2 regions of the Enterobacter chengduensis genome follow, and region 1 is predicted to be linked to the other one. Evidence: riboswitches for the same ligand, from Rfam matches in the RefSeq annotation. Region 1 holds a riboswitch; the other holds the start of a gene.

Region 1 (4,189 bases):
TCAGGAGTTCCCCTTTTATGCCTTCCGGTCGTCTGCAACAACAGTTTATCCGCCTCTGGCAGTGCTGCGAGGGGCAATCGCAGGAGACCACGCTCAACGAGCTGGCCGACCTGCTTAGCTGTTCCCGCCGCCATATGCGCACGCTGCTCAACACCATGCAGCAGCAGGGCTGGTTAAGCTGGGAAGCGGAAGCGGGACGCGGCAAACGCTCGCGCCTGACCTTTCTCTACACCGGGCTGGCGTTGCAGCAGCAGCGCGCGGAAGACCTGCTCGAGCAGGACCGCATCGATCAGCTGGTCCAGCTGGTGGGCGACAAGGCCGCCGTGCGTCAGATGCTGGTTTCGCATCTCGGGCGCAGCTTTCGTCAGGGCCGACACATCCTGCGGGTGCTCTACTATCGCCCCATGAAAAATCTGCTGCCCGGCACGGCGTTACGCCGCTCGGAAACCCACATGGCCAGGCAAATCTTTAACGGCCTGACGCGTATAAATGAGGAAAACGGGGAACTGGAAGCGGATATCGCGCACCACTGGCAGCAGCTTTCTCCGCTTCACTGGCGGTTCTTCCTGCGCCCCGGCATCCACTTTCACCACGGCCGCGAGCTGGAAATACACGACGTCATCGCCTCTCTGGAGCGCGCCCGTCGGCTACCGCTCTACTCGCACATTTCCCGTATCCACTCCCCCACGGCATGGACGCTGGATATTGAGCTGTCGCAGCAGGACAAGTGGCTTCCCTGGCTGCTGGGCTATGTGCCGTCGATGATCATGCCTGCCGAGTGGGAATCGCTGAACAACTTTGCCAGTCTGCCGATTGGCACCGGGCCCTACTCCGTGTCCCGCAATAACAGCAACCAGCTAAAAATCCGCGCCTTCGATGACTACTTTGGCTATCGGGCGCTGATCGACGAGGTGAACGTCTGGGTATTGCCGGATCTCAATGAAGACCTAAGCTGCGGGCTGACGCTGGAAGGCCCCACTGCGGGAGAAAAGGCGGTGGAAAGCCGTCTGGAGGAGGGATGTTACTATCTGCTGTTTGATAGCCGCACCCACCGCGGGGCAAACCAGGCCGTTCGTCAGTGGGTCAGCCACGTGTTGTCCCCCTCCAATCTGATCTACCATGCGGAAGAGCAGTACCAGACATACTGGTTCCCGGCGTACGGCCTGCTTCCGCGCTGGCACCACGCCCGCCCGGCGCACTGCGGCAAGCCTGCCGGGCTGGAGTCCATCACCCTCACCTACTACCGCGAGCACGTGGAGCATCGTTTTATCGCCGGGATCATGACCCGACTGCTGGCCGCAGAAGGGGTCACGCTGGAGGTCAAAGAAGTGGACTATGACGAATGGCACCGGGGGGAGATCGTCAGCGATATCTGGTTAAACAGCGCCAACTTCACCCTGCCGCTCGATTTCTCGCTCTTTTCGCACCTGTATGAGGTCCCGCTGATCCAGCACTGCATCACGCGCGACTGGCAGCAGGACGCCGAACGGTGGCGCGCTGGCGACATGAACCTTGCCGCATGGTGCAAGGCGCTGCTGGAGGAACAGGCGATCGTCCCGTTGATTCACCACTGGCTGATGATCCAGGGCCAGCGCAGTATGCGCGGCCTGCGGATGAACACCCTGGGCTGGTTTGATTTTAAATCCGCCTGGTTTGCGCCGCCGGAGCCATAACGCTTTCGTAATATTCACCAAATCATTACAATAGCGCCGTTCTCAACGGGGTGCTGCATCACAGATGTGCGCTGAGATAATACCCGTCGAACCTGATCCGGATAACGCCGGCGAAGGGATTTGAGGCTGTTGCTCAAAATCCTTTGCCACTCAACCTTGAGGTGCAAAGTGTTAAAAAAAGTTCTCCCCCTGCTGGCGCTGTTTGCGCTGCCTGCTTTCGCGAAGCCCGTTCTGACGGTCTACACCTACGACTCTTTCTCTGCCGACTGGGGCCCTGGCCCGGTGGTCAAAAAAGCCTTTGAGGCCGACTGCAGCTGCGAGCTGAAGTTCGTGGCGCTGGAAGATGGCGTGTCGTTGCTCAACCGTCTGCGCATGGAAGGAAAAAACAGCAAGGCCGACGTGGTGCTCGGGCTCGATAACAACCTGCTGGAGGCCGCCTCGCAAACCAAACTGTTTGCCAAAAGCGGCGTCGCGGCAGAGGCCGTTAACGTGCCGGGCGGCTGGAAAAATGACACCTTTGTGCCGTTCGACTACGGCTACTTTGCGTTTGTCTACGATAAAAACAAGCTGAAAAATCCGCCAAAGAGCCTGAAGGAGCTGGTGGAGAGCGACCAGAAATGGCGCGTGATTTATGAAGATCCGCGTACCAGCACGCCAGGCCTGGGACTGCTGCTTTGGATGCAAAAGGTTTATGGGGATAAAGCGCCGCAGGCGTGGCAGAAGCTGGCCGCCAAAACCGTGACCGTGACCAAAGGCTGGAGCGAAGCCTACGGCCTGTTCCTGAAAGGCGAAAGCGACCTGGTGCTGAGCTACACCACCTCTCCGGCCTACCACATTATCGCCGAGAAGAAAGATAACTACGCCGCCGCGAATTTTGCCGAAGGGCACTACATGCAGGTAGAGGTGGGCGCGCGTACCGCTGCCAGCAAACAGCCGGAGCTGGCCGAGAAGTTCCTGAAGTTTATGGTTTCACCGGCGTTCCAGAACGCCATTCCTGCGGGTAACTGGATGTATCCGGTCACGAACGTGGCGCTGCCGGCCGGTTTCGAGCAGTTAACCAAACCACAAACCTCGCTGGAGTTTACGCCGCAGCAGGTCGCCGCGCAGCGAGCAGCATGGGTAAGTGAATGGCAACGCGCCGTCAGCCGCTGATTCCCGGCTGGCTACTTCCCGGGCTGCTCGCCGCCGTTGTAATGGTAGTGGTCAGTCTGGGGGCTTTTCTTGCCCTGTGGTTTAACGCGCCAGAGAGCGACCTGCTCGCCCTCTGGCACGACAGCTACCTCTGGCACGTGATCCGTTTCTCCTTCTGGCAGGCGTTTCTTTCAGCCCTGCTGTCAGTCATCCCGGCCATTTTTCTTGCACGCGCGCTGTACCGGCGGCGCTTCCCCGGCAGGCAGGCGCTGCTGCGCCTGTGTGCCATGACGCTTATCCTGCCGGTGCTGGTGGCCGTATTTGGTATTCTGAGCGTTTACGGTCGCCAGGGCTGGCTGGCGTCGCTGTTCGGCCAGCTTGGTCTGGAGTGGACCTTCTCTCCTTACGGACTGCAGGGCATTCTGCTGGCGCACGTCTTTTTCAATATGCCGATGGCGACGCGCCTCTTTTTGCAGGCGCTGGAAAACATTCCCGGCGAGCAGCGCCAGATTGCCGCCCAGCTCGGCATGCGCGGCGTGTCGTTCTTCCGCTTTGTTGAATGGCCGTGGCTGCGCCGACAGATCCCGTCCGTGGCGGCGTTAATCTTTATGCTCTGCTTTGCCAGCTTTGCCACCGTGCTGTCACTCGGCGGCGGGCCGCAGGCCACCACCATCGAGCTGGCGATTTACCAGGCGCTGAGTTACGACTACGATCCGGGCCGCGCCGCGCTGCTGGCGATGGTGCAAATGGCGTGCTGCCTTGCGCTGGTGCTTCTGAGCCAGCGGCTGAGCAGAGCCATTCCCCCCGGCAGCAATCAAATAACCGGCTGGCGCGACCCGCAGGACAGCCTGCACAGCCGCGTCTCCGATTTTGTCCTGATCGCGCTGGCGCTTCTGCTTCTGCTGCCGCCGCTGATGGCCGTTATCGCTGACGGGCTGAACCTCAATCTTATGTCGGTCCTGCAACAGCCCGTTCTCTGGCAAGCCACCTGGACCTCGCTGCGCATCGCGCTGGCAGCCGGATTATTGTGCGTCATCCTGACCATGATGCTGCTGTGGAGCAGCCGTGAGCTCTACGCTCGCCGGGCGCAAAAGGCCGGACAGATAATGGAACTGACGGGCATGCTGATACTGGCGATGCCGGGGATCGTGCTGGCGACTGGCTTCTTCCTGCTGTTCAACAGCACCGTCGGCCTGCCGGAACGCGCCGACGGCATCGTCATCTTTACCAACGCCTTAATGGCCATCCCTTACGCGCTCAAGGTGCTGGAAAACCCGATGCGCGACGTCAACAGCCGCTACGGTTTGCTGTGTCAGTCGCTGGGCATGCAGGGCTGGCAGCGGCTGAAGGTGGTCGAACTGCGCGCGCTTAAACGTCCGCTGGCG
Region 2 (4,189 bases), 620 kb from region 1:
AACCAGACAGTATAGTCGACACTTCTTCTTCAATACGGGCTGGCGGCGCGTAGAGCATGGACGGGTCCATATTGCCCTGCAGCGCCACTTTGTCACCCACGCGGCGGCGGGCATCGGCGATATCGGTGGTCCAGTCGAGACCCAGCGCGTCGCAGCCGGTTGCCGCCATCGCTTCCAGCCACTGGCCGCCACCTTTGGTGAACAGCGTCACCGGCACGCGGCGACCTTCGTTCTCGCGCAGCAGGCCGTCGACGATTTTATGCATGTAGTACAGGGAAAACTGCTGATAGTCGCGCCCGGTCAGCACGCCGCCCCAGGTGTCGAAAATCATCACCGACTGCGCACCGGCCTTAATCTGCGCGTTCAGGTAGAGGGTGACGCTCTTCGCCAGCTTGTCGAGCAGCGCATGCAGGGCCAGCGGCTCGGCGTACATCATCTTTTTAATTTTGGTGAACGCTTTGCTGCTGCCCCCTTCAACCATATAGGTGGCCAGCGTCCACGGGCTGCCGGAGAAGCCAATCAGCGGCACGTCGCCTTTCAGCTCGCGGCGAATAGTGCGCACGGCGTTCATCACGTAGCCCAGCTCGCCTTCCGGATCGGGGATCGGCAGCTTATCCACGTCGGCTTTGCTTTGGATGGGCGAGGTGAAACGCGGGCCTTCACCGGTTTCGAAGTACAGGCCAAGGCCCATGGCATCCGGAATGGTCAGAATATCCGAGAAGAGGATCGCCGCATCCAGCGGGAAGCGGCGCAGCGGCTGAAGCGTCACTTCACAGGCCAGCTCGGCGTTTTTGCACAGCGACATAAAATCGCCCGCCTGCGCGCGCGTGGCTTTGTACTCTGGCAGATAGCGTCCCGCCTGGCGCATCATCCACACCGGGGTGACATCAACGGGCTGGCGCAGCAGCGCACGCAGATAACGATCGTTCTTCAGTTCGGTCATTTTTGCAGTTCCTTAAGCGTCATGGCCCCAGTGTAACACTACTCATACTCGGCCCGACACATCGCCACGGTATCTTCTATCAGCCGACGCGCCACGGTGCCCGGCGGGGGTAACAGCGGTAAATCGTCGTAGCGATACCAGTTCGCGTCGAGCAGCTCTTTCTGGTCGATAACGATTTCGCCGCTGTCGTATTCGGCCATGAATGCCGTCATCAGCGACTGCGGGAACGGCCACGGCTGGGAGGTGACGTAGCGCAGATTCTTCACTTTGATCCCGCTCTCCTCCATCACCTCGCGCGCCACCGCCTGCTCCAGCGTTTCGCCCACCTCGACGAAGCCGGCAAGCACGGTATAAACGCCGTTGCGATGGCGGGTATGCTGCGCCAACAGGATGGAATCCTCCCGGCGGATGGCGACGATAATGCACGGCGCAATCTGCGGGTAGTAGCGCTCGCGGCAATGGCTGCAAAGCATCGCCCACTCGGTTTTGCTCGGGCGCATGGTATGGCCGCAGTAGCCGCAGAATTTATGCGAACGGTAAAACTCCGCCAGCTGTACGCCGCGGCCCGCCAGCTGGAACAGGCCAACATCCTGATCCAGCACCTGCCGCACCGATCCCATATCCTGACGGCGGGGCTGTTGGATCAACCACACGGGTTCACCCTGCCATTCGCCGATCTTCAGCGCTGGCTGGCCAACAAGATCGAACGCCTCGGCCGCGCCATGGGGTATTTCTCCGGCAGGGAGCCATAATTTCTGTTCGTGACTGACGATCCACCAACCAAGATCTGATTTTTCAATAATACGATCCATATCTATTGCACTACCTTCGCTTCACTGACATGTTGTTAGCATTGTGGTTACATTCTGGATAAGCAGATTCAATCCTACACTTTGCGGAGTCGACCATGTTAAACCAGCTGGAAAGCCTGACTGAGCGCGTTAGAGGAAGTAACAAACTGGTGGATCGCTGGCTACATGTGCGCAAGCATCTACTCGTGGCTTATTACAATCTGGTCGGTATTAAGCCTGGCAAAGAATCGTTTATGCGACTGAATGAAAAAGCGCTGGATGATTTTTGTCAGGGCCTGGTCGACTATCTGTCCGACGGCCATTTCAATATTTATGAACGCATTATCCGTGAAATGGAAGGGACAACGCCGTATTTAGCGGCCAGCAAACTCTATCCGCTGCTGGAGGCCAACACCCAGCAGATCATGGATTACTATGATTCCACGCTTGAGAACGCCATCGATCACGACAATTATCTAGAGTTCCAGCGGGCGCTTTCCGACCTTGGCGAAGCGCTGGAAGAGCGATTCACGCTGGAGGATAAGCTGATTAGCCTCGTCCTTAACGCCAGCCCCGAAGATAACGTCGCGCGCCCGGCTTGAGTTCTTAATCGTTAACGAGTAATTTACAACCATTCGCCCCTCTCACGAGGGGGATTTTTCTTGTCGGAGTGCCCAGCGCTTAAACGCGCGGGCTGAGACCGTTAATTCGGGATCCGCGGAACCTGATCAGGCTAATACCTGCGAAGGGAACAAGAGTCACACTGCTGTTGTATCGCCCCAGGGCGATCCTCTCTTGCTTCATCCGTCGTCTGACAAGCCATGTCCTTCACTTTTGGAATGAGCTATGTCTACTGCAAAACTGACCCGCCGCGAACAGCGCGCACAGGCCCAACACTTCATCGACACCCTGGAAGGCACCGCTTTCCCTAACTCGAAACGCATCTACATTTCCGGCTCGCAGGCCGATATCCGCGTCCCGATGCGCGAAATCCAGCTCAGCCCGACGCTTATCGGCGGCAGCAAAGATAACCCGCAGTATGAAGAGAACGAGGCCGTGCCGGTGTATGACACCTCCGGACCGTACGGCGACCCTGAGGTTGCCATCAACGTACAGCAGGGTCTGGCAAAGCTGCGCCAGCCCTGGATTGACGCGCGTAACGACTGCGAAGCGCTGAGCGTGCGCAGTTCTGCGTACACCAAAGAGCGGCTGGCCGACGACGGCCTGGACGCGCTGCGCTTTACCGGCCTGCTGACGCCAAAACGCGCTAAAGCGGGCAGCTGCGTGACCCAACTGCACTACGCCCGCCAGGGCATCGTCACGCCGGAGATGGAGTTCATCGCCATCCGCGAAAACATGGGTCGCGAGCGCATCCGCAGCGAAGTGCTGCGCTATCAGCATCCTGGGGAAGGCTTTGGCGCTCGGCTGCCGGAGAACATCACGCCGGAGTTTGTGCGTGACGAAGTGGCCGCTGGCCGCGCGATTATCCCCGCCAACATCAACCACCCGGAATCCGAGCCGATGATTATCGGCCGCAACTTCCTGGTGAAGGTCAACGCCAATATTGGTAACTCTGCCGTCACCTCCTCCATTGAAGAAGAGGTGGAAAAGCTGGTCTGGTCCACGCGCTGGGGCGCGGACACGGTAATGGACCTCTCCACGGGGCGCTATATTCATGAAACCCGCGAATGGATCCTGCGTAACAGCCCGGTACCGATTGGCACCGTCCCGATTTATCAGGCGCTGGAGAAGGTCAACGGCATTGCCGAAGACCTCACCTGGGAAGCGTTCCGCGACACGCTGCTGGAGCAGGCTGAACAGGGCGTGGACTACTTCACCATTCACGCGGGCGTGCTGCTGCGCTACGTGCCGATGACCGCGAAACGTCTGACCGGCATCGTCTCGCGCGGCGGTTCCATCATGGCGAAGTGGTGCCTTTCCCACCATCAGGAAAACTTCCTCTACGAACACTTCCGCGAAATTTGCGAAATCTGCGCCGCGTACGATGTCTCCCTGTCGCTGGGCGACGGCCTGCGCCCGGGCTCTATCCGCGATGGCAACGACGAAGCGCAGTTTGCCGAGCTGCACACGCTGGGCGAGCTGACCAAAATCGCCTGGGAGTATGACGTGCAGGTGATGATTGAAGGCCCGGGACACGTGCCGATGCAGATGATCCGCCGCAATATGACCGAGGAGCTGGAGCACTGCCATGAAGCGCCGTTCTACACGCTGGGGCCGTTGACCACCGATATTGCCCCAGGCTATGACCACTTCACCTCCGGGATTGGCGCGGCGATGATCGGCTGGTTCGGCTGCGCCATGCTCTGCTACGTGACGCCGAAAGAGCACCTCGGCCTGCCGAACAAAGAGGACGTGAAGCAGGGTCTGATTACCTACAAAATTGCTGCCCACGCGGCGGATCTGGCGAAAGGCCACCCGGGCGCGCAAATCCGCG

What was found. A riboswitch is a leader RNA that binds a small molecule or an ion and turns the genes downstream of it on or off. The one in region 1 is predicted to bind thiamine pyrophosphate.
Region 2: another riboswitch for thiamine pyrophosphate. It lies ahead of thiC (phosphomethylpyrimidine synthase ThiC); the one in region 1 lies ahead of thiB (thiamine ABC transporter substrate binding subunit).

Annotation. Positions count from the first base shown of each region.
Region 1 covers NZ_CP043318.1:862,924-867,112, reverse strand. Annotated here, with positions in the region: gene sgrR (HTH-type transcriptional regulator SgrR) at 18-1,673, shown strand; TPP riboswitch at 1,710-1,810, shown strand; gene thiB (thiamine ABC transporter substrate binding subunit) at 1,842-2,825, shown strand; gene thiP (thiamine/thiamine pyrophosphate ABC transporter permease ThiP) at 2,801-4,189, shown strand, end outside.
Region 2 covers NZ_CP043318.1:247,918-252,106, reverse strand. Annotated here, with positions in the region: gene hemE (uroporphyrinogen decarboxylase) at 1-943, opposite strand, end outside; gene nudC (NAD(+) diphosphatase) at 982-1,755, opposite strand; gene FY206_RS01200 (Rsd/AlgQ family anti-sigma factor) at 1,851-2,336, shown strand; TPP riboswitch at 2,391-2,502, shown strand; gene thiC (phosphomethylpyrimidine synthase ThiC) at 2,581-4,189, shown strand, end outside.